One region of the Geodermatophilus sp. FMUSA9-8 genome, then DNA from elsewhere that is predicted to be linked to it. Evidence: riboswitches for the same ligand, from Rfam matches in the RefSeq annotation. Region 1 holds a riboswitch; each other region holds the start of a gene.
What was found. A riboswitch is a leader RNA that binds a small molecule or an ion and turns the genes downstream of it on or off. The one in region 1 is predicted to bind cyclic di-AMP.
Positions count from the first base shown of each region.

Region 2: another riboswitch for cyclic di-AMP. It lies ahead of WA616_RS23295 (hypothetical protein); the one in region 1 lies ahead of WA616_RS07240 (hypothetical protein).
Region 3: another riboswitch for cyclic di-AMP. It lies ahead of WA616_RS14330 (C40 family peptidase); the one in region 1 lies ahead of WA616_RS07240 (hypothetical protein).
Region 4: another riboswitch for cyclic di-AMP. It lies ahead of WA616_RS02415 (hypothetical protein); the one in region 1 lies ahead of WA616_RS07240 (hypothetical protein).

Region 1 is NZ_JBAGKE010000003.1:25,259-29,928, forward strand. It holds gene WA616_RS07230 (cytochrome c biogenesis CcdA family protein) at 1-378, opposite strand, end outside; gene WA616_RS07235 (TlpA family protein disulfide reductase) at 381-932, opposite strand; cyclic di-AMP (ydaO/yuaA leader) riboswitch at 1,274-1,429, shown strand; gene WA616_RS07240 (hypothetical protein) at 1,720-2,643, shown strand; gene WA616_RS07245 (hypothetical protein) at 2,634-3,050, opposite strand; gene WA616_RS07250 (hypothetical protein) at 3,162-3,389, shown strand; tRNA gene WA616_RS07255 (tRNA-Asn) at 3,588-3,660, opposite strand; gene WA616_RS07260 (hypothetical protein) at 3,801-4,124, shown strand; gene WA616_RS07265 (hypothetical protein) at 4,153-4,670, opposite strand, start outside.
Region 2 is NZ_JBAGKE010000014.1:65,063-69,732, reverse strand. It holds gene WA616_RS23300 (phosphoketolase family protein) at 18-2,471, opposite strand; cyclic di-AMP (ydaO/yuaA leader) riboswitch at 2,659-2,819, shown strand; gene WA616_RS23295 (hypothetical protein) at 3,071-3,706, shown strand; gene WA616_RS23290 (PIG-L deacetylase family protein) at 3,738-4,457, opposite strand; gene WA616_RS23285 (DoxX family protein) at 4,454-4,670, opposite strand, start outside.
Region 3 is NZ_JBAGKE010000006.1:177,999-182,668, forward strand. It holds gene WA616_RS14315 (penicillin-binding protein) at 1-1,245, shown strand, start outside; partial or broken gene WA616_RS14320 (YhjD/YihY/BrkB family envelope integrity protein) at 1,263-2,081, opposite strand; gene WA616_RS14325 (hypothetical protein) at 2,130-2,351, opposite strand; cyclic di-AMP (ydaO/yuaA leader) riboswitch at 2,540-2,676, shown strand; gene WA616_RS14330 (C40 family peptidase) at 2,684-3,808, shown strand; gene WA616_RS14335 (hypothetical protein) at 3,846-4,397, opposite strand; gene WA616_RS14340 (DUF3817 domain-containing protein) at 4,506-4,670, shown strand, end outside.
Region 4 is NZ_JBAGKE010000001.1:493,284-497,953, forward strand. It holds gene xylA (xylose isomerase) at 1-645, opposite strand, end outside; gene WA616_RS02410 (ROK family transcriptional regulator) at 748-1,950, shown strand; gene WA616_RS02415 (hypothetical protein) at 1,969-2,979, opposite strand; cyclic di-AMP (ydaO/yuaA leader) riboswitch at 3,231-3,372, opposite strand; gene WA616_RS02420 (DNA-directed RNA polymerase subunit alpha C-terminal domain-containing protein) at 3,549-4,151, opposite strand; gene WA616_RS02425 (serine/threonine-protein kinase) at 4,177-4,670, opposite strand, start outside.

The DNA of each region.
Region 1 (4,670 bases):
CGCCCACTCGAGCAGCAACCGCCCCAGGCCGCCGAAGAGCGCACCGAAGGACACGAAGACGACGCTGAAGCCGATTACGAAAAGCATCGCGCCGGCCAGCACCCGTCGCCGGTCGCCGCGGCGCTCGGTGGACGCTGCGGTCGTCACAGCGCGAGGGCCCGACGACGCGCCCTCGGCCGTCGTCGGCGGTGGAGCAGTCGGGCGCCCACCGGCGTTGGCGCCGGTGAGGCCTGCGACGTAGCCGAGATAGCCAGGCACCAGCGGCAGCACGCACGGCGAGGCGAAGCTGATGAGCCCGACGAGGGCAGCTACCGCTACCGCCAGCAGCAGCGAGCCATCGGTGACGATGCCGGCGAAGGTCGCGCCCAGGTCATCCATGCTCAGGCCTCCTCGGCCAGCAACCCATCGAGGGCGGCGCGCAGGTCCTCGTCCGGCACGGCCGCGACGTAGACCGCTGCTACGCGGCTGCTGCGGTCGAGCAGGATCGTCGTGGGCACCACGTTGGCCGGGAAGCCGCGGAAGGCGAGGGCGACCTCGCCCGCGGGATCGAACAGCGAGGGGTAGGTCGCCCCGACGGTGTCGACGAAGGCCCGCGCCAGCTGGCGCTGGTCCTTCACGTTGACGCCGAGGAACTGCACACCCCGCTCGGCGACCTCGGTGTAGACCGCCTGGAACTCAGGGGTCTGCACCCGACACGGCGTACACCATGAGCCCCAGAAGTTGATCACGACGATGTCACCGACCAGTGAGGCAGAGTCGAAAGCGGAGCCGTCGAGCAGCTCCCCCGTGAACGACGGCGCCGACCGACGGGCCTCCCCGGGGACCAGCTGGCCCAACGGCGTCGCCTCGGTGAAGTCGAACTCGCCGAGCTCAGGTCCCGCGTCCGCACCGGCGTATGAGCCGCCCGAGCAACCGAGCAGTAGAGCAGCCACGCCGGCACCTGCGGCCACCAGCACGCCACGCCGGCTCAGAGTCCTAGGTAACAAGGGTGTGCTCCCACTGCGTAGAGCTAGCCGCTGGTTCAGCGGCACGGACAGCGCCTCCCAGGTCCGCAGGTGCCCCGCAGAGCCATGCTAACATCGCTCCATACCGATGAAAGCGCCGGGATGGCGGCCGGCGTGACCGGTGGTTCCGCGACAAGCGGTGCGTCGGCCGGACACCTCGTCCGCGACGTGGGTCACCAACGACTCCGTGGTCGCGGTTTGTCACAGCGCGATAACAGCCTCTACCGTGGCCGGGTCCGATCGGTCCACACGCCCCTTCCGGGGAGTCCGAGCGGACGCCGCCGAGTCGCCTTCACCGGCGAACCGGGGACCCACTGCAGTACTGGGGTGAATCGCTCCCGGGGAGCCCGATGTCCCGTGGGTGCGCAGGGCGTCTTCCCGCCCGAACCCGTCAGCTAACTCGGTAGGCGGCGACCGGAAGAACGGAGAGCTGCCGCATGGCGCGCCCGAGCCCCGCCGCACCACCACGACGTCTCCAGCCCCTCTGCCGGACCGGGCCGCGCCCGCGCATCTGACCGCTCGCGGCCGCTCTGCGCCGAGCGCCCCATGCAGGCCCATCAGCCCGAGCGCCTCACGCTCGACCGGCCCCCGCCGGTTCCCGTGGAGCACCTGCCTACCGCTCGACGTCCGCGGTCTGCCGCTGCCTCGCCGCTTGACCTCCCCGCAGCCGCGCCCGCGCGCCGCTGTGCCCGAACACCCCGGAGCACCACCACTCATGGACGTCCGCACCACCACCACTGGCCGCGCCGCTGGGCGCCGCGGCCGGACCGCCCGGTCGGTCATCGCCCGCCGCCGTCCCGGCCTCCTCCTCGGTGTCGCCACCGCCGGCGCGGTCCTCGTCAACGTCCTCACCGGCACGGGGCCGGCCGCGCAGGCCGGGGCCGCATCCTCGGAGTCGGCCAGCGTCGCCGAGGCCCTCGGCCTCTCCAGCCAGTCCAGCCCGGCGAATGCCGCGCCGGATCTGGAGCCGCTGCAGGACATGACCGCCAGCCGCAGCAGCCGGGAGGCTCAGGAGAGCGCCGCCCAGCAGGCGCAGGCCGCCGCTGACCAGGCTGCGGTCGAGCGACAGCGGGCCGAGGCCGAGGCCGCCGCCCAGGCCGAGGCCGCCGCTCGGGCCGAGGCCGCCGCTCGGGCCGAGGCCGCCGCCCAGGCCGAGGCCGCCGCCCAGGCCGAGGCCGCCGCCCAGGCCGCCGCCGCGGCGTCGGCCCAGGCGGCGTCGGAGGCCCCCGACGAGGAGCCCGGCATCGGTGCGGTGGCCGCCAGCACGGCCGTGACCGCGGTCGCACGGATCACCAACACCGCGGGATCAGCGAAGCCGCAGTCGCAAGCGGCTGCGGACGCTGTCGTCTCCAACGTGCCCGGCGCGGACGGCATCACCATCGGCGGTACCCGGGCCAGTGCGGCCGACCCCGGCGGCCACCCCTCCGGGCTGGCCTTGGACTACATGGTGCTCTCCGACACCGCCCTGGGGAACGCGATCGTGCAGTACCACATCGCCAACTGGGACGCGCTCGGCGTCGACTACCTGATCTACCGGCAGCGCATCCTGCAGTCGCCGGGTGGCTCCTGGTCGACCATGGCCGACCGTGGCAGCGCGACGCAGAACCACATGGACCACGTCCACGTGAACTACCAGTGATCCCCGCCGGGGACCGCACGCCGTCCACGATGTCCGGCCGGTGATCCTGGCCAGGAGGTGACCCTCCGGATCGCGCGCACGGGATCTGGCCCGCGGTGCGCGCACGTCGACGTATCCCCTCCTCCCGCGTCCTGCCGGCCCCGGCCCTGCGCCCACTGCGGCGCGCGCCTCGCGCCGATCGCTTCACCCGCAGGCCAGGGGCTGACCGGTCGGGTGGCGGTCCAGGTGAACCAGGGCCGGCCGAGATCGTCGGTGGTGATCTCGGGACCGGTCACGGTCAGCGTCGACCAGTCCAGCAGCCCCGGGTCTCCGGCGTCGAGCACCCGGTGGCGGAGCGCTGCCCGCAGTCCCGCGGTCGCCCGGCCGAGGTTGTCGTAGGGCAGCGACGTCGACGCCTGGTAGGCCACGGTGCGCATCGTCCCTGGACCGCCGCACTCTCGGCACGGTTCGGTCACGTGCTGTCACACCAGAGGGTCGGTGCGCGTGGCCCGCCGGCGCCGGCGGCTAGACCCGTCCGCGTGACCGTCCCCATCCGCCTGCTGGACGAGCGCCGCTTCGACCCGCCCCGCGACGTCGAGGTGCACAACGACGGCCGGTGGTGGTCCGGCCACCAGTCGGCCTGGCGTCTGTGCGACGACGGGTTCGGCTGGCGTGCCGCGGTCACCTGGCGGCAGCTGCACGACTACGGCTGGGGCCGCCACCTCACGAGCGTGCCGCCGGATCGGGTCCGCATCAGGACGCGGTGAGGCACTGCCACCCGCGTCCACGGAGCGAGCATGTCGGCCGCCCGGGGCGTCGACAGGCCGGGCCGTCCACCCGCCAGCACCAAGGCCCCCCGGCAGGGAGGAACGTCCACGGCACGGGCGGCCCGCTTATTTGTTGGTCGTAAGTTGGTCGCGGACCCGGGCTCGAGATGCCCTGCACGACGCTGACCTGCGGTGTTGCTCCCCCGATTGGACTCGAACCAATAACCCTGCGATTAACAGTCGCATGCTCTGCCAATTGAGCTACGGGGGACGGGCGGGGACGACCCGCGCGCCCGTCGAGAGTACCGCACGGCTCCGGACGTCCCGCGGAGGCTCCTCCGATCGCGGACGGCAGCGTCCGCCCGTAGCGTGATCACCCGGTCCGTGTCTGTCTCGAACCCGGAGGTCCCCGTGGCCAAGTTCTCCTTCCTGCTCGGCTTCGGTGCCGGCTACGTGCTCGGCGCGAGGGCCGGCCGCGAGCGCTACGAGCAGATCGTCGGCCTGTGGTCCGACGCCAAGGACAACCCGCAGCTGCAGGGCCTGGCCGGCATGGCACAGGCCCGCGCCGACGACGTCGTCAGCTCGGTGAAGTCGAAGATGGGCCGCGACACCGGAGCCGACAGCGACGGCGCGCTCAGCGCCCGCAGCACCGGGACCACGACGATCCCGCCGGCGACGACGACCGAGGCGCCCGACCTGACCGCGCTGCCGGCGGACCCGCCGCCCGTCGGCTGAGCCGCACCGCCGGGCGGCCGGGGCGCACTCAGCCCGGCTGCTCGGCGGCCAGCGCCTCCTCGAGCTTCGCCCGGGCGGCCGCCCGCGCCCCCGGGTCGCCGCGGTCGGCGTCGTCGTCGAACACGACCGTCCACTCCCGCGCGGCCTGACCCGGCACGCGGCGCGCCACCAGCAGCACCCCACCCCCGCCGGGCAGCGGCGAGCGCCGGCTGGCCACCACCGTCTCGTCCACCCGGCGGCGCACCACGGCCGGCAGGTCGCCCGCGTCGGCGAGCGCGTACCGCTCGGCCGCCTCGCGGGCCTGCACCCCGGGCTCGACCTCGGTCAGCGCGGTCACGGTGAACGAGCCGCCGCCGTCGTTGGTGGCCGCCCAGCGGGCCGCGCCCACCTCGTGCCAGCGCAGCACGCCGACGTCGCCGGCCTCGCCGAGCGACAGGTCGGCCGGCACGACGCGCAGGCCCCGGCTGGTGGCCACCAGCCAGCCCCGCTCCCGCACCAGCGCGCCCCACGCGAGCACCCGCTCGTCCGGGTCCGGGGACGCCTGCA
Region 2 (4,670 bases), on a different contig from region 1:
TACGGGTCGCCGTCCGGTCAGTTCTCCGGCTCGTGCAGCGGCTCGTTGCCCCCGCCGACGACGACCGGCCCGGCACCCGAGCCCCACTGCCAGCCCGCCACCTCCGGCAGGTCCTCCCCGTGGGTGCGGATGTACCGCTTGTGCTCGATCAACCGGTCCCGCAGCCGGTCGCGCAGGTGGGCGCCGCGGGAGCGCAGCCGCGGCACCCGGTCGATGACGTCGATCGCCAGGTCGTAGCGGTCGATGCCGTTGACGACGCACATGTCGAACGGCGTCGTCGTCGTGCCCTCCTCCACGTAGCCGCGCACGTGGATGTTGCCGTGGTTGGTCCGGCGGTAGGTCAGCCGGTGGATCAGCCACGGGTAGCCGTGGTACGCGAACACGACCGGCCTGTCGGTGGTGAAGTACGCGTCGAACTCGGCGTCCGAGAGCCCGTGCGGGTGCTCGCGGTTGTCCTGCAGCCGCATGAGGTCGACGACGTTGACCACCCGCACCCGCAGGTCCGGGAAGGCCGAGGTGAGGATCTCCGCGGCCGCGAGCGTCTCCATCGTCGGCACGTCGCCGGCGCAGCCGAGGACGACGTCGGGTTCGGCGCCGGCGTCGGTGCTCGCCCACTGCCAGATGCCGATGCCCTTGGTGCAGTGCTCGACGGCGGCGTCCATGTCGAGGTACTGCAGCGCCGGCTGCTTGCCCGCGACGATCACGTTGACGTACTGCCGGGTGCGCAGGCAGTGGTCGGCGACCGACAGCAGCGTGTTCGCGTCCGGCGGCAGGTACACCCGGATGACGTCGGCCTTCTTGTTGACGACGTGGTCGATGAAGCCCGGGTCCTGGTGCGAGAAGCCGTTGTGGTCCTGCCGCCACACGTGCGAGGTGAGCAGGTAGTTCAGCGACGCGACCGGCCGCCGCCACGGGATGTCGTTGGTGGTCTTCAGCCACTTGGCGTGCTGGTTGACCATCGAGTCGACGACGTGGATGAACGCCTCGTAGCAGGAGAAGAGCCCGTGCCGGCCGGTCAGGAGGTAGCCCTCCAGCCAGCCCTGGCACAGGTGCTCGGAGAGCACCTCCATGACCCGGCCGTCGGGCGCCAGGTGGTCGTCCTCGGGCTCGCGCCGCGCCATCCAGGTGCGGTCGGTGGCCTCGAGCACCGCGCCGAGGCGGTTGGAGTTGTTCTCGTCGGGCGCGAAGACGCGGAAGGTCTGCGGGTTGCCGCGCATGACGTCGCGCAGGAACTCCCCGAGCACCCGGGTGGCCTCCACCGCGCCGGTACCGGGCTCGGGCACGGGGACGGCGTAGTCGGCGAACGCGGGCATCCGCAGCGGCTGCAGCAGCAGCCCGCCGTTGGCGTGCGGGTTGGCGCTCATCCGGCGCGGGCCCTCCGGGTGGAGGTCGCGCACGGCCGGGACGGGGGCGCCGGCGTCGTCGAAGAGCTCCTCGGGGCGGTAGCTGCGCAGCCACTCCTCGAGCACCCGCCGGTGGCCGTCGTCCTCGCGCGCGTTGGCGAAGGGCACCTGGTGCGAGCGCCACGAACCCTCGACGCGGTGCCCGTCGACCTCCGCCGGCCCGGTCCACCCCTTGGGCGAGCGCAGCACGATCATCGGCCAGCGCGGCCGCTCGGTGGCGCCGCCCTCCCGTGCCCGCCGCTGGATGTCGGCGATCTCGTCGAGGCAGCGGTCGAGCGTCGCGGCGAACTGCTGGTGCATGAGCGCCGGGTCGTCGCCCTCGACGACGTACGGCGTGTGCCCGTAGCCGCGCAGCAGGGCGTCGAGCTCGTCGGGCTCGATGCGGGCCAGCACGGTCGGGTTGGCGATCTTGTAGCCGTTGAGGTGCAGGATCGGCAGCACCGCGCCGTCGCGGGCCGGGTCGACGAACTTCGTGGCGTGCCAGCTCGCGGCCAGCGGCCCGGTCTCGGCCTCGCCGTCGCCCACGACGGCGGCGACGACGAGGTCCGGGTTGTCGAAGGCGGCGCCGTAGGCGTGCACCAGGGCGTAGCCGAGCTCGCCGCCCTCGTGGATCGAGCCGGGGGTCTCGGGCGCGACGTGGCTCGGGATCCCGCCGGGGAAGCTGAACTGGGTGAACAGCCGCTTCATCCCCGGCTCGTCCTGCGACACGTCGGGGTAGACCTCGCTGTAGGTGCCCTCCAGCCAGGCCGACGCGACCGGGCCGGGGCCGCCGTGGCCGGGCCCCATCACGTACATGCAGTCGAGGTCGCGCGCGGCGATCGCCCGGTTGAGGTGCGCGTAGACGAAGTTCAGCCCCGGCGTCGTGCCCCAGTGGCCCAGCAGCCGCGGCTTGACGTGCTCCGGGCGCAGCGGCTCGCGCAGCAGCGGGTTGTCCATGAGGTAGATCTGGCCGACCGACAGGTAGTTGGCCGCCCGCCACCAGGCGTGGATGCGGGTCAGCTCCTCCTGGGTCAGCGGCCCGACGCCGTCGGTCGCGGCGATCTCCTCGCGCGTGCTGGCCTCGGTCACCGTCGTCCTCCCGGGGGTGGTCGCGCTCGACGCCCCCACCCTGGCGGACCCGGCCCCGCCCCGCAGGTCGGTGCGACGGCCGGCCGCCCGCCCCACCGGAACTCCCCGGTCCCCGTTGCCGGGCCCCGCGGGCCTCCCTACGGTCGACCCGTCCGGACGGCCCTTCGCGCCCCAGCCGGGGTGATCCGCCCGGACGCCGCCGAGTCGCGGACCACGCCTGTGGCCGCGAGCCGGGGACCCACCGCGTCACCGGGGTGAGTCCCACCGCCCGGTCCTCCGGGAGGTGGGTAGGGCGACATCCCCGCCCGAACCCGTCAGCTGACCCGGTAGGCGGCCACGGGAGAAACGGAGAGCCGCGACACGGGGAGCGCCGTCGGCGCCTGCCCCGACGCGCCCCGCCCCCAGACACCTCGCCGCGGCCCGCGCACCCGCGCCGGCCGCCGCGCCTCCGGGATCCGGACCCGACCGGCCTCCGCACACGCCCCGCCCGGGCTGCCGCGTGCCGTCCCGGACCCCGTGCCCTCCCCTGCCCCGCGCCGGGTGCCTGCCGAGCAGACGGCGGGACCGCGCGGGGCCACACGACAGGAGCTCTCCTCGTCATGCGCAGACACGCCCTCCGCCGCACGCTCACCGTCGGCACCGCCACCGTCGCCCTCTGCCTGGCCGGTCAGTCGGCCGCCTCCGCCGACCGTCCCTGGGACGGCGACCGGCACGACCGGGGCGGCTGGTCCGAGCACTGGTCCGGCCGCGGCGACGCCGCCGCGGCACCCGCCCCCGCCGCCGAACCAGCAGCGGCACCGGCGGCGGCTCCCGCACCGGCGGCGGCTCCCGCAGCCGCGCCCGCCGCCGCGGCGGCCACCGCCGTCGTCGCCGTCGCCACGGACCTGACCGGGGCACCGACCCCGACGTCGACCGCCTACAGCGCCTGGGCGCCGCACGTGCGGCCGGCCGTCGCGGAGGTCACGCAGGCCTTCGCGGTGTCCACGGTCCTCACCCGGCCCGGGCACTCCCCGACGCAGCAGCTGGCCGCCGACTTCATGGTGTACGCCGACGCGGCGAAGGGGGACGCGGTCGCCCAGTTCGTCATCGACAACGCGACGCGGCTGCGCGTCGAGTACGTCATCTGGCAGCAGCGGATCTGGCTGGTCGGCGGGTCCGGCTGGCAGGCCATGGCCGACCGCGGCTCGCCGACGGCCAACCACAGGGACCACGTCCACGTGAGCTTCCTGCCGTGACGCCCGCCTGAGAGGTGGACGGCCGGCGCGCTCAGCCGGCGTAGAGCGCGAAGCCGGTCCTGCGCCGGCCGTCCACCTCCGGCGTCGCCATCTCGACCTGTCGCCGTGCCTGCTCCTCGACCGGGTCGTCCGACAGCGCCTCGAGGTAGCGGCGGTGCTCGGCGAGCGAGGCCACCGCCCGGTCGACGACGCCGGTGACGTCGACGGTGTGCGTCGCCCCGACCGGCGTGGCGACGGCGATCCAGCGCACGCCCCGCCACGGCTCCTGCCCGGCGAGCTCGGGGAAGATCCACTCGTTGGCGGCGTCGCCCACCGCGTCGACCACGGAGCGGCCGAGCGCCCGGTGGTCGGCGCTGTTCCAGTACGCCGGGGCCACGCCCGGCGGCGTCCACGTCTCGCCGAAGTGCATCGTCACCACCAGCTCCGGCCGGTGCCGGCGCATCGCCGCGGCCAGCGACCGGCGCAGCTCCAGCCCCTCGACGACCCGGCCGTCGGGGAACCCGAGGAACTCGACCTCCGAGACGCCGACCACCGCCGCCGACGCCCGCTGCTCCCGCTCGCGCAGCGGCCCCGCCTCCCCCGGCGGCAGCCCGGCGATGCCGGCCTCCCCGCGGGTGGCCAGCAGGTACCGGACGTCGCGCCCGGCGTCGGTCCACGCGGCGACGGCGGCCGCGCACCCGTACTCGACGTCGTCGGGGTGGGCGACCACGACCAGCGCCCGCGTCCAGTCGCCGGGAAACGGCTCGGTCACGCCCGGCCCCGGGCCACCCGCAGCGCCGCGCCGATCATCGGCGCCTGCAGCGGCAGCCGCAGCACCCCGGCGGCCAGCAGCGCCGGCCTCCCCCGCGCGATGCGGAGGTGGTGCAGGTGCGCCGGCACGAACGACGCCAGCAGCCCGGCCGCGGCCCAGCCTCCGGCCCGGCGGGTGGGCGGCGCGGCCAGCAGCGCGGCGGTGGCCACCTCG
Region 3 (4,670 bases), on a different contig from region 1:
GCCGCGCTGGCCCGCGGCTACTCCTCGTACTACACGCTCACGACGTCGGACCCCTACGTCTCGCGGGTCTACCGCGACGGCAGCCGGCCCTACGACGTCGAGAACGCCGGCACCTACCGCTCCACGCTGGACCTCACGACGGCGCTCTACCAGTCCTCCAACACCTACTTCCTGGCGCTGGAGGACGCGCTCGGCAGCGTCGAGGAGCCGGTGCGGATGGCCGAGGCGATGGGGCTGTTCCAGTTCAGCCCGCCGGAACTGCCGCAGCAGATCATCGACGAGAACCGGGGGTCGTTCACCTTCGGCTCGGAGGCCACCAGCCCGCTCGCGCTGGCCAGCGCCTACTCGACGTTCGCCGCCGGCGGCACCCAGTGCGACGTCGTCCCGGTGACCGCCGTCCTGGACTCCACCGGGGAGCCGGCCGTCGGCGCCGACGGCGAGCCGCTGGCGGTGGGGGACCGGTGCACGCCCGAGGCGATCCCGCCCGGCGTCGCGAACACGATGAACCAGATGCTCCGCAAGGACGTCGAGCCGGGGAACCCGGGCCAGACCGGGTCGCGCGCCTACGTCCGCGGGCACCAGATCGCCGGCAAGACCGGCACCTCGCAGGACAACTACTCGGTCGCCTTCGTCGGCTACACGCCCGAGATCACCGCGAGCGTCATGGTGCTCAACCCCAAGCGCAACGAGGACGTCGGCGGCTTCGGTGGCGGCAAGGGCGCCACGATCTGGCGCGACGCCATGGAGCCCATCCTCACCGCCCGCGGCAGCAGCGACTTCCCGCCCGCCGACGAGACCGTGATGAACGGCAACACCCGCCCGGTGCCCGGCTGCTCGAGCGTCCGCGGCTGCGAGCGGGCGCTCACCGACGCCGGCTTCGAGCCCCGGACGGTGCGTGTCGACAGCGACGAGGCGCCGGGGACGCTGCTCGGCACGAGCCCGCCGCGCGGTGGCCGCGCGGTGCCCGGCCAGGTCGTGTCGATCCGGGTGAGCAACGGCAGCGACTACGTGGAGCCGGCCCCCGAGCCCGAGCCGCCGCCCGCGGAACCGGCGCCGGCGCCCGGGCCCGGTGCGCCCGATCCCGGGCCGGCGCCCGCTCCCGAGGCGCCACCGGCCGAGCCGGCGCCCGGCCCGCCGCCCGCCGAGCCGGAGCCCGCGCCCGGCCCGCCGGCGCCCGGTGCACCCGCTCCCGAGGGGGGCTGGCCCGGAGGCGGCGGCAGCTGGCCCGGCCAGCCCGCGGGCTGACCGAGCCGCTCGTCGAGCGCCTGGGTGAGCAGCCAGCCGCTCAGCAGCACCAGGTGCAGCAGGAACAGCCACAGGCCGATGGCGACCACCGCGCCGACCGCGTCGAGGCCGCCGAACGGCGCGCCGAGGTCCAGCGGCAGCGACAGGAACAGCACGAAGCCCTGCAGGAACCCCGACAGGCAGGCCGCGGTGAACAGCGCGCCGCTGACCAGCGCGCCCCAGCGGTGCCGCCCGCCGGCCACCACGCCGAAGCCCCACAGCAGCGGCACGGTGAGCACGAACAGCACCGTGTAGTAGCCGACGAAGAACCGGCCGAGGGCCGGCCCGACGCCGTCCTCCCGGGCCAGGTCCGCCATGACCCGCGCGGCGAGCAGCAGCGGGTAGAGCAGCAGCGGGGTGACGACGACCAGGGGCAGCGCCGACAGCCGTCCCCGCCAGGCGGTGAGGTTCTCCTGCCGCCGGCTGAACCGCATGAGCGCCCGCCGCAGGCCCTCCCCGTACAGCGACAGCGGGAGCAGCGCCAGGACGAAGCCGAGCAGGTCCACCCGGACGCCGGCCGCGACCAGGCGCTCCACCGCCTCCGGCGCGCCCAGCGGGGTGGGCAGCAGCTCGGCCAGCCGCGCGCTGAGCGCCCGGACCTCGTCCCGCGAGGTCACCAGCGCGGTCAGCCGCACCGCCACGAGCAGCAGCGGCACCACCGCGATGCCGGCGTAGAACGTCAGCCCGGCGCCGATCAGCGCGAGGTCGCGGCCCAGCAGCCGTCGGCGGGCGCCGCCGAGCAGCCCCCGGGACTCGGCGCGCAGCCGGGCCGCCGTCCACGTCCGTCCGGGGCTCACCGGGTCACGCCACCAGCCGCCGCGTCCGCACGCCCCTCGGGGAGGCGGTCAGTCGTCGGAGCTGTCGTCGGTGGTGGGCGCGTCGTTGCCCGGGTTGACCCCGGTCTCCTGGCAGCTCGCGTCGTTCTCGTTGCTGGCGTTCTCCCCGCTGGAGTCGCAGTTCGTCGGCCCGCGGGTGAAGTCGGTGTTGTCGCCGCAGGCCGTCAGCGAGCCGAGGAGGGCCAGCACGACGAGCGGGCGGGCGAGGCGCATCCGCGTGGAGGAGGACATGAGCAGACTCCTACACGTCCCGGGCCGGTCCCAAACCGGCGGGGTCGGTCCTCCTGCTCCCGCCCGGGCCGCGGTGTGAGCCATGTAATTACAAGAAACCCATTGTCACGCCTCGGTCACGGCCCCTACTCTCAGTACGTCCAACGGGGCGCTCCGTCACCAACCTGGGTGACACCCCGCGGACGCCGTCGAGCCGGTCGCCCCTTCGGGAGGCCGGGCCGGGGACCCAACGCAGTCCTGGGGTGCAGCGCGTGTCCGCACGCGCCGGGCGAGTCCACGCCCGAACCCGTCAGCTAACCCGGTAGGCGGCCTGGGAAGAGGAGAACTGGCGCGTGGCGTCCCTGCGCACGTCTGTCCCCGGCATGCCCGCGACCGGCCGCTTTCGCTGCCGCCGCGCCGCCCTCGCCCTCACCGGGGCCCTGGGCATCGGGCTGGGCCTGGGCGCCGTCCCCGCGCAGGCCGAGGAGCCCGCCACCGCCGCCGAGGCCGCCCAGCTGGTCGCCGCCCGCGGCCACGAGCTCGAGGTCGTCACCGAGCAGTTCAACGAGGCGCGCGAGGCCCTGAGCGCCCAGCAGGCCGCCGCCGAGGCCGCCGCCGCGACCCTCGCCCAGGCGCAGGCCGCCGTCGACGCCGCCCGCCAGCAGGTCGTCGGCATCGCCCGGTCGGCCTACACCGGCGACACCATGGGCCCGCTCCAGGCCCTCATGACCAGCGACGACGCCGACGAGTTCGTCAACCGCGTCACCCTGCTCCAGGGCGTCGCCGGCTACCAGGGCGAGCTGCTCGGCCAGGCCGCGGCCGCCACCGAGGCCGCCACCGCCGCGCAGACCGCCGCCGCCGAGCACGCCGCCGAGGCGCAGCGCCAGTACGACGCCGTCGCCGCCCAGCAGGCCGACCTCGAGGGCCAGATCGCCGAGTACCAGGCCGACTTCGCCCGGCTCACCGCCGAGGAGCGGCGCGCCGCCCTCGAGGCCGCCGCGGCCGCGCACGCCGCCGAGGGCCAGCGCGCCAGCCGCGACGAGGAGCGCGAGGAGCCGGCCGCCCCGTCGTCGGCGTCCTCGTCCTCCGCGGAGTCCGCCCCGGCCGCGGCCGCGGCGCCCGCCAGCGGCGTCGCCGGCACCGTGGTCGCCACCGCGATGGCCCAGCGCGGCAAGCCCTACGTGTGGGCGGCCGGCGGCCCGGGTTCCTTCGACTGCTCCGGCCTGACGCAGTACGCCTTCCGCGCCGCCGGCATCAGCCTCCCGCACTCCAGCCGCATGCAGTCGCAGATGGGCGCCGCGGTCTCCCGCGCGAACCTGCAGCCCGGTGACCTGGTGTTCTTCTACAGCCCGGTGAGCCACGTGGGCATCTACATCGGCAACGGCCAGATGGTGCACGCGCCGACCTCGGGTGACGTCGTCAAGGTCGCGAGCATCGACTCGATGGGCGGCTACGCCGGCGCCCGCCGCATCGGCTGACGAAGGACCCCTCGGGACCCCGGGGCCCCGGTGCCGCTCAGGTGCCGGGGCCCCGCCGCGTCCGGACCACCTGCAGCAGCCCCCACACGAAGGCCGCGGTGTCGCCGGAGGGCAGCCGCACCTCCCAGCGGGTGACCACCTGCGGGTCGGCCTCCTCCGCGCCGGGCAGGCCGCTCACGTCGGCGACCACGTGCTCCCAGACGCGCAGCCGCCCGTCCGCGGCCGGCGGCACCGGGGAGCCCGGCGCGCGCACCAGGTGCTCGTGCAGCACGGCGCCCTCGACGGTGGACACCACCTCCCAGCGCAGGTGCGGCCACAGCGGCAGCGGCCAGTGCCGCACGTCGAGCTCCAGGTCGCCGAACGGGCGCACCTCGACGCGCTCGGCCGGCCCGAGGACGGCGGCCCGCAGCGCCAGCCCGCGCGGCGCCCGCGGCGCGTGGTGCAGCGCCTGCCAGCGGGTGTGCGCCGCGTGCGCCTCCGCCCGGGTGGCCCCGAGCCGGGGGAGGGCGCCGGCGACGAGGTCGGGCCGCAGGTCGGCCATCCGGCGCAGCAGGACCAGGCAGAACTCCCGCCGCGCCAGACCCCGCACGGCGCCGACCCTGCCACCCAGGTCACACCGCCGTCCGGGACACCCGGCCGCCCCGCCGCGTTGGACCCTCCGGACCCCAGCCCGACCCCGACCCCGAGGACCGCACCGATGAACCCCCGCACCGTCGCGCTCGCCTTCCGCGTCGTCGCCGTCGCCGAGGCGCTGTCCTGGGTGGGCCTGCTGGCCGGGATGTACGTGAAGTACGTGCCCGGGACCTCCGAGGTGGGCGTGCAGGTCTTCGGGCCGGTCCACGGCGCGGTGTTCGTCGCCTAC
Region 4 (4,670 bases), on a different contig from region 1:
GTTCACACCCACCAGGTCGGCGTGCTGCAGGGTGGTGATGAAGGCGATCGCGTGCCCGATGGTGGGCAGGAAGATGTCGCCGCGGGGCTCGTTGGGCTTGGGCTCCAGGGCGAAGCGCAGGCCGTAGCCGCGGTCCTCGGAGTACTGGGCCAGGGTGTCGATGCCCTCGCGGTAGCGGTCCAGCGCCGCCGACAGGTCCTTGGCCCCGTCGACCTCGGCGCCCTCGCGACCGCCCCACAGGACGTAGGTCTTGGCGCCGAGCTCGGCGGCCAGGTCCATGTTGCGCATGATCTTGCGCAGCGCGAACCGGCGGACGCCGCGGTCGTTGGCGGTGAGGCCGCCCTCCTTGAACACCGGGTGGGTGAACAGGTTGGTGGTGGCCATCGGCACGACGAGGCCGGTGTCGGCCAGCGCCTGCTTGAACCGCTCGATGATCTTCGTGCGCTCGGCGTCGCCGGTGCCGAAGGGGATCAGGTCGTCGTCGTGGAAGGTGACGCCGTAGGCGCCCATCTCGGCCAGCTTCTCGACGCTCTCCACCGGGTCGATCGCCGGGCGGGTGGCCTCGCCGAACGGGTCGCGGGCATTCCAGCCCACGGTCCACAGACCGAAGCTGAACTTGTCCTCGCGGGTGGGCTGGTTCGCCATGGGGTTCCTTCCGCTGGGCACGGGGTGCTCGTCCGGGTGACGTGGGCCACCGCTTTTGTGCTGCCGTAGAACATAAACGACGGACGCCGCTAGCCTCAACCCGTGTCCGACGGCCGTACCCCCAGCGGTGCCCGGCAGTCGACCCTGCGCGCGACCAACCTGGGGCTGGTCCTGCGCGCCGTCTGCGCGGACCCCGGCGAGCTGTCCCGGGCCGGCGTCGCCGCGGCACTCGGCGCCACCCGCGGGACGGCGGCCCGGCTGGTCGACGACCTCGTCGCCGGCGGCCTGCTCGACGAGGTGGAGCGCGGGCCCGCCGCCCGCCGCGGCCGCCCCGCCACCCCGCTGGCGCCCGGCTCGCGGCCGGCGGGCCTGGGCATGCAGGTCGACGCCGGCCTGGTCGCCGTCCGGGTGCTCGACCTGCGCGGCCGGGTGCTCGCGGAGCGGCTGCGCGAGGAGGACCTGCGCGACAGCGACCCGGCCGCCGCGCTGTCGCTGCTGGGCGGGCTGGCCGCCGACGTGCTGGGCGCGCTGCCCGCAGGCACCCGCGTCGTCGGGGCGGGGCTGGCGCTGCCCGGCCTGGTCGACGCCGGCCGCGGGCTGCTGCTGCGCGCGCCGAACCTGCGCTGGTCGCGGGTGTGCCCGGCCGAGCTGCTGGCCGGCGCCCTCCCCGCGGACCTGGTGCCGGCGCTGGGCAACGAGGCCGACCTGGCCGCGCGCAGCGTCGCCGAGGACGCGCCGGGGCGCCCCGGGCCGCACCGCGACTTCGTCTACCTGTCTGGCCAGATCGGCATCGGCGGCGCCGCGGTGCTGGGTGGGCGGGTGATGACCGGCAGCTCGGGCTGGGCCGGCGAGATCGGGCACGTCTGCGTCGACCCCGCCGGACCGGCGTGCCCGTGCGGGTCCACCGGCTGCCTGGAGCGCTACGCCGGCCGGCTGGCGCTGCTCGCCGCGGCCGGGGTGCCCGCCGACGCCGGCCCCGGCGAGCTGCGCACCCGCGCGGAGGCCGGCGACCCGGCCGCGCGGGCGGCGGTCGACGGCGCCGCGTGGGCGCTGGGCGTGGCCCTGGCCGGGGTGGTGAACGTCCTCGACATCCCGACCGTCGTGCTCGGCGGGCACCTCGCCGAGCTCACCGGCCTGCTGCGCCCGCGCCTGGAGGAGCACCTGGCCCGCCGGGTGCTGTCGGCCCGCTGGCGGCGGCCGGTGGTCGACGCCGGCGGTGCGGTGCCGGCCGCGGGGGCCACGGGCGCGGCGCTCCGGGCCCTCGACGCGGTGCTCGAGGACCCGGTGCGCTGGCTGCCGGCCTGAGCGGACCGGCTCCGGGTCTCAGCCCTGGTAGTTGACGTGCACGTGGTCGTAGTGGTTGGCGGTCACGCCGCCGCGGTCCTCCATGCGCGACCACGAGCCGCCCGGCGAGGACAGCATCCGCTGCTCCCAGATGAGGTAGTCGACGCCGAGCTCGGACCAGTGGTCGATGTGGTACTGCACGATCGCGTCGCCGAGGGCGGCGTCGGACAGGACCATGTAGTCCAGCGCCAGGCCCGACGGGTGCCCGCCCGGGTCGGCCGCGCTGGGCCGGGTGCCGCCGAGGGTGATCGAGGCGGCGCCGGGCACGTTGCTCACCACGGCGTCGGCCGCGGCCTGCACCACCGAGCGCACCGGGCCGGAGGTGTTGCTGATCCGGGCCACCCGGGAGGCCGTCGTCCCGGTGGCGGACGACGACGCCGACGACGAGGCGGACGACGAGGACCCGGACGACGACGCGGCGGCGGACTCCTGCTCTGCCTCCGCGGCGGCGGCCGCCTCGGCAGCCGCGGCCTCCGCGGCGGCGGCGGCCTCGGCGGCGACGCGGGCGGCCTCGGCCTCGGCGGCGAGCCGGGCGGCCTCGGCGGCCTGGGCGTCGCGGACGGCCTGGTCGGCGCCGGCCTGCGCCTGCTGGGCGGCGGTCTCGGCGGCCTCGCGGCTGCCGCGGCTCGCGGCGACCTGGCCGAGCTCCGCGATGTCCTGCGGCTGCACCGCCTGCGGCTCGGTGGCGGCGGGACCGGTCGCGGCCGACAGCCCCAGCGCCTGGGCGACGCTCAACGACTCCGACGTGCCGGCCTGCGCCTCGGCGGCCGGGTCGGGCGTGAGCAGCAGGTTGGCGGCCAGCGCGCCGGCCGCGGCGACGCCGAGCAGCAGCCCGGGGCGGCGGACGGCGGAGCGGCGGGCGGCCGGTCGGGCGGGGCGGGCGGCGCGGCGGGCGGTCCGGGCGGCGCCGCGGGGCGCGGCGGGGACGGCGATCTCCGCGGTGGGGGCGGCCGGCTCCGGCGTGCGGATCTCGGCGGTGGGGGCGTCCATGCGGGGCTGTGCTCCAGGGGTGCGGCCTCGCGGCCCGGTGGCGGGCACGGCGGGGCGGATGTGCGGGCGGCTCCGGCGGTCCGCGGGACGCGGTCGGCCGGCGACCGGCGTCCGGGCGGGGCCGGGCGGTCGCGGGACCGGCGTCGGGGACGGCCGGGGCGGTCAGATCCGGGGGCGCACCCCGGTGCGGCGGAGCCGGCGCGGGGGTGGTGCGGTCGTGCTGAGGGCGCGCGCCATCCGGCGGCTCTCCGTTCTCCCGATGGCCGCCTACCGGGTCAGCTGACGGGTTCGGGCGGGAAGCAGCCCTACCTGCGGGCGGACGGTGTCCGGCCCCGCGGGATTCACCCCAGTGGTGCGGTGGGTCCCCGGCTCGCCCCGGAGGGCGACTCGGCGGCGTCCGCCCGGACTCCCCGGACGGGGACGTGACGACCGGTCGGACGGCGCCACGGTAGACGTCGTTATCGCCCCGTGACAATCTCGCGCCGGTCCGGCGTGACGAGCGTCGCGCGCGCCGTCGGCGTGTCGCCGGTTCCCCGTGCGACTGCGCCGTGGGCCCGCGCCGTGCCGGGTCAGCCCAGCAGGCGGCGCAGGAGGTCGGCCTGGGTGCGCACCGACCAGACGGCCAGCCGGGCGGGCAGCGTGACGGCGGACCGGGCCACCCGGACGCCAAAGGCGAGCAGGTCGGCGTACTCGGCCGGGCGGGGCGCCGTCGCCCGGGGGGTCGTCGCGCGCGGGGACGCGGGGGCCGGCTCGGGCTCGTCGTCGCCGGGGTCCGCGTCGTCCTCCGGGGCGCCCGCGGCCCCGGCGTCCTCCCCGGTCGCGAGGAGGGCCTCGGCCGGGGCCTCGACCTGGGCCTCGGGCACCAGCAGGTCGAAGGCGGTGCGCCGGCGGGGGTCGCGCAGCGAGGCGAAGGACGGGATCTCCGGCGAGGCGGGCCCGCCGTCGTCCTCGGAGGGCAGCGGCAGCTGCGCCGGCGGCTCGGGCACGACCCGGCGGATGGCCGTCACCAGTCCCGGCCCGAGGCCCGGGACGGCGGCCAGTTCCCGGCGGGACAGGCCGGCGAGCGCGACGACGTCGGTGATGCCGGCGCGGGTCAGCGCGGTGACCGCGCGGGTGGGCAGGTCCAGCGTCGCGATCGTCCCCGCCGGCGCGCCCGGCGACCTGGTCGGCATGGCGGAGGACCCTAGTCGGCGCCGGTCAGCCGCCCGCACCGGCGTCCGGGCCGGGCGCACCCGCCGACGCCGGACCGGACGAGCCCGCCGACGGGGCGGACGACGAGCCCGGGGACCCCGGCGACCCCGACGCGGGGGCCTCCGGCTCCGACGGCGCGGGCTCCGACGGCGCGGGCTCCACCGGCTCGGGCTCCACCGGCTCGGACGACTCCGGGGCCGTCGGTGCCGAGTCCTCCGGCTCCGTCGGCGAGGGCTCCACCGGGTCCGAGGGCGCGGGAGCGGACTCCTCCGGCGCGGGCGCCGACTCCCCCGGCGCCGACCCGGCCGGCGCGGACTCACCCGCCCCCGACGGCGCGGCCCCGGTGTCCGCCGGCTGTGACGGGGCGGGCCCCGGCGGCGTGGTCGCGGACGGGGCGGCCGGCGCGGTCGCCGACCCGCTGCCCGGGGCGGCGGTGTCCGACGGCGCCGGCTCCCGCGCCGGTGCGGTGTCCTCGGCGGGCACCGGCCCGGCCGGGGACC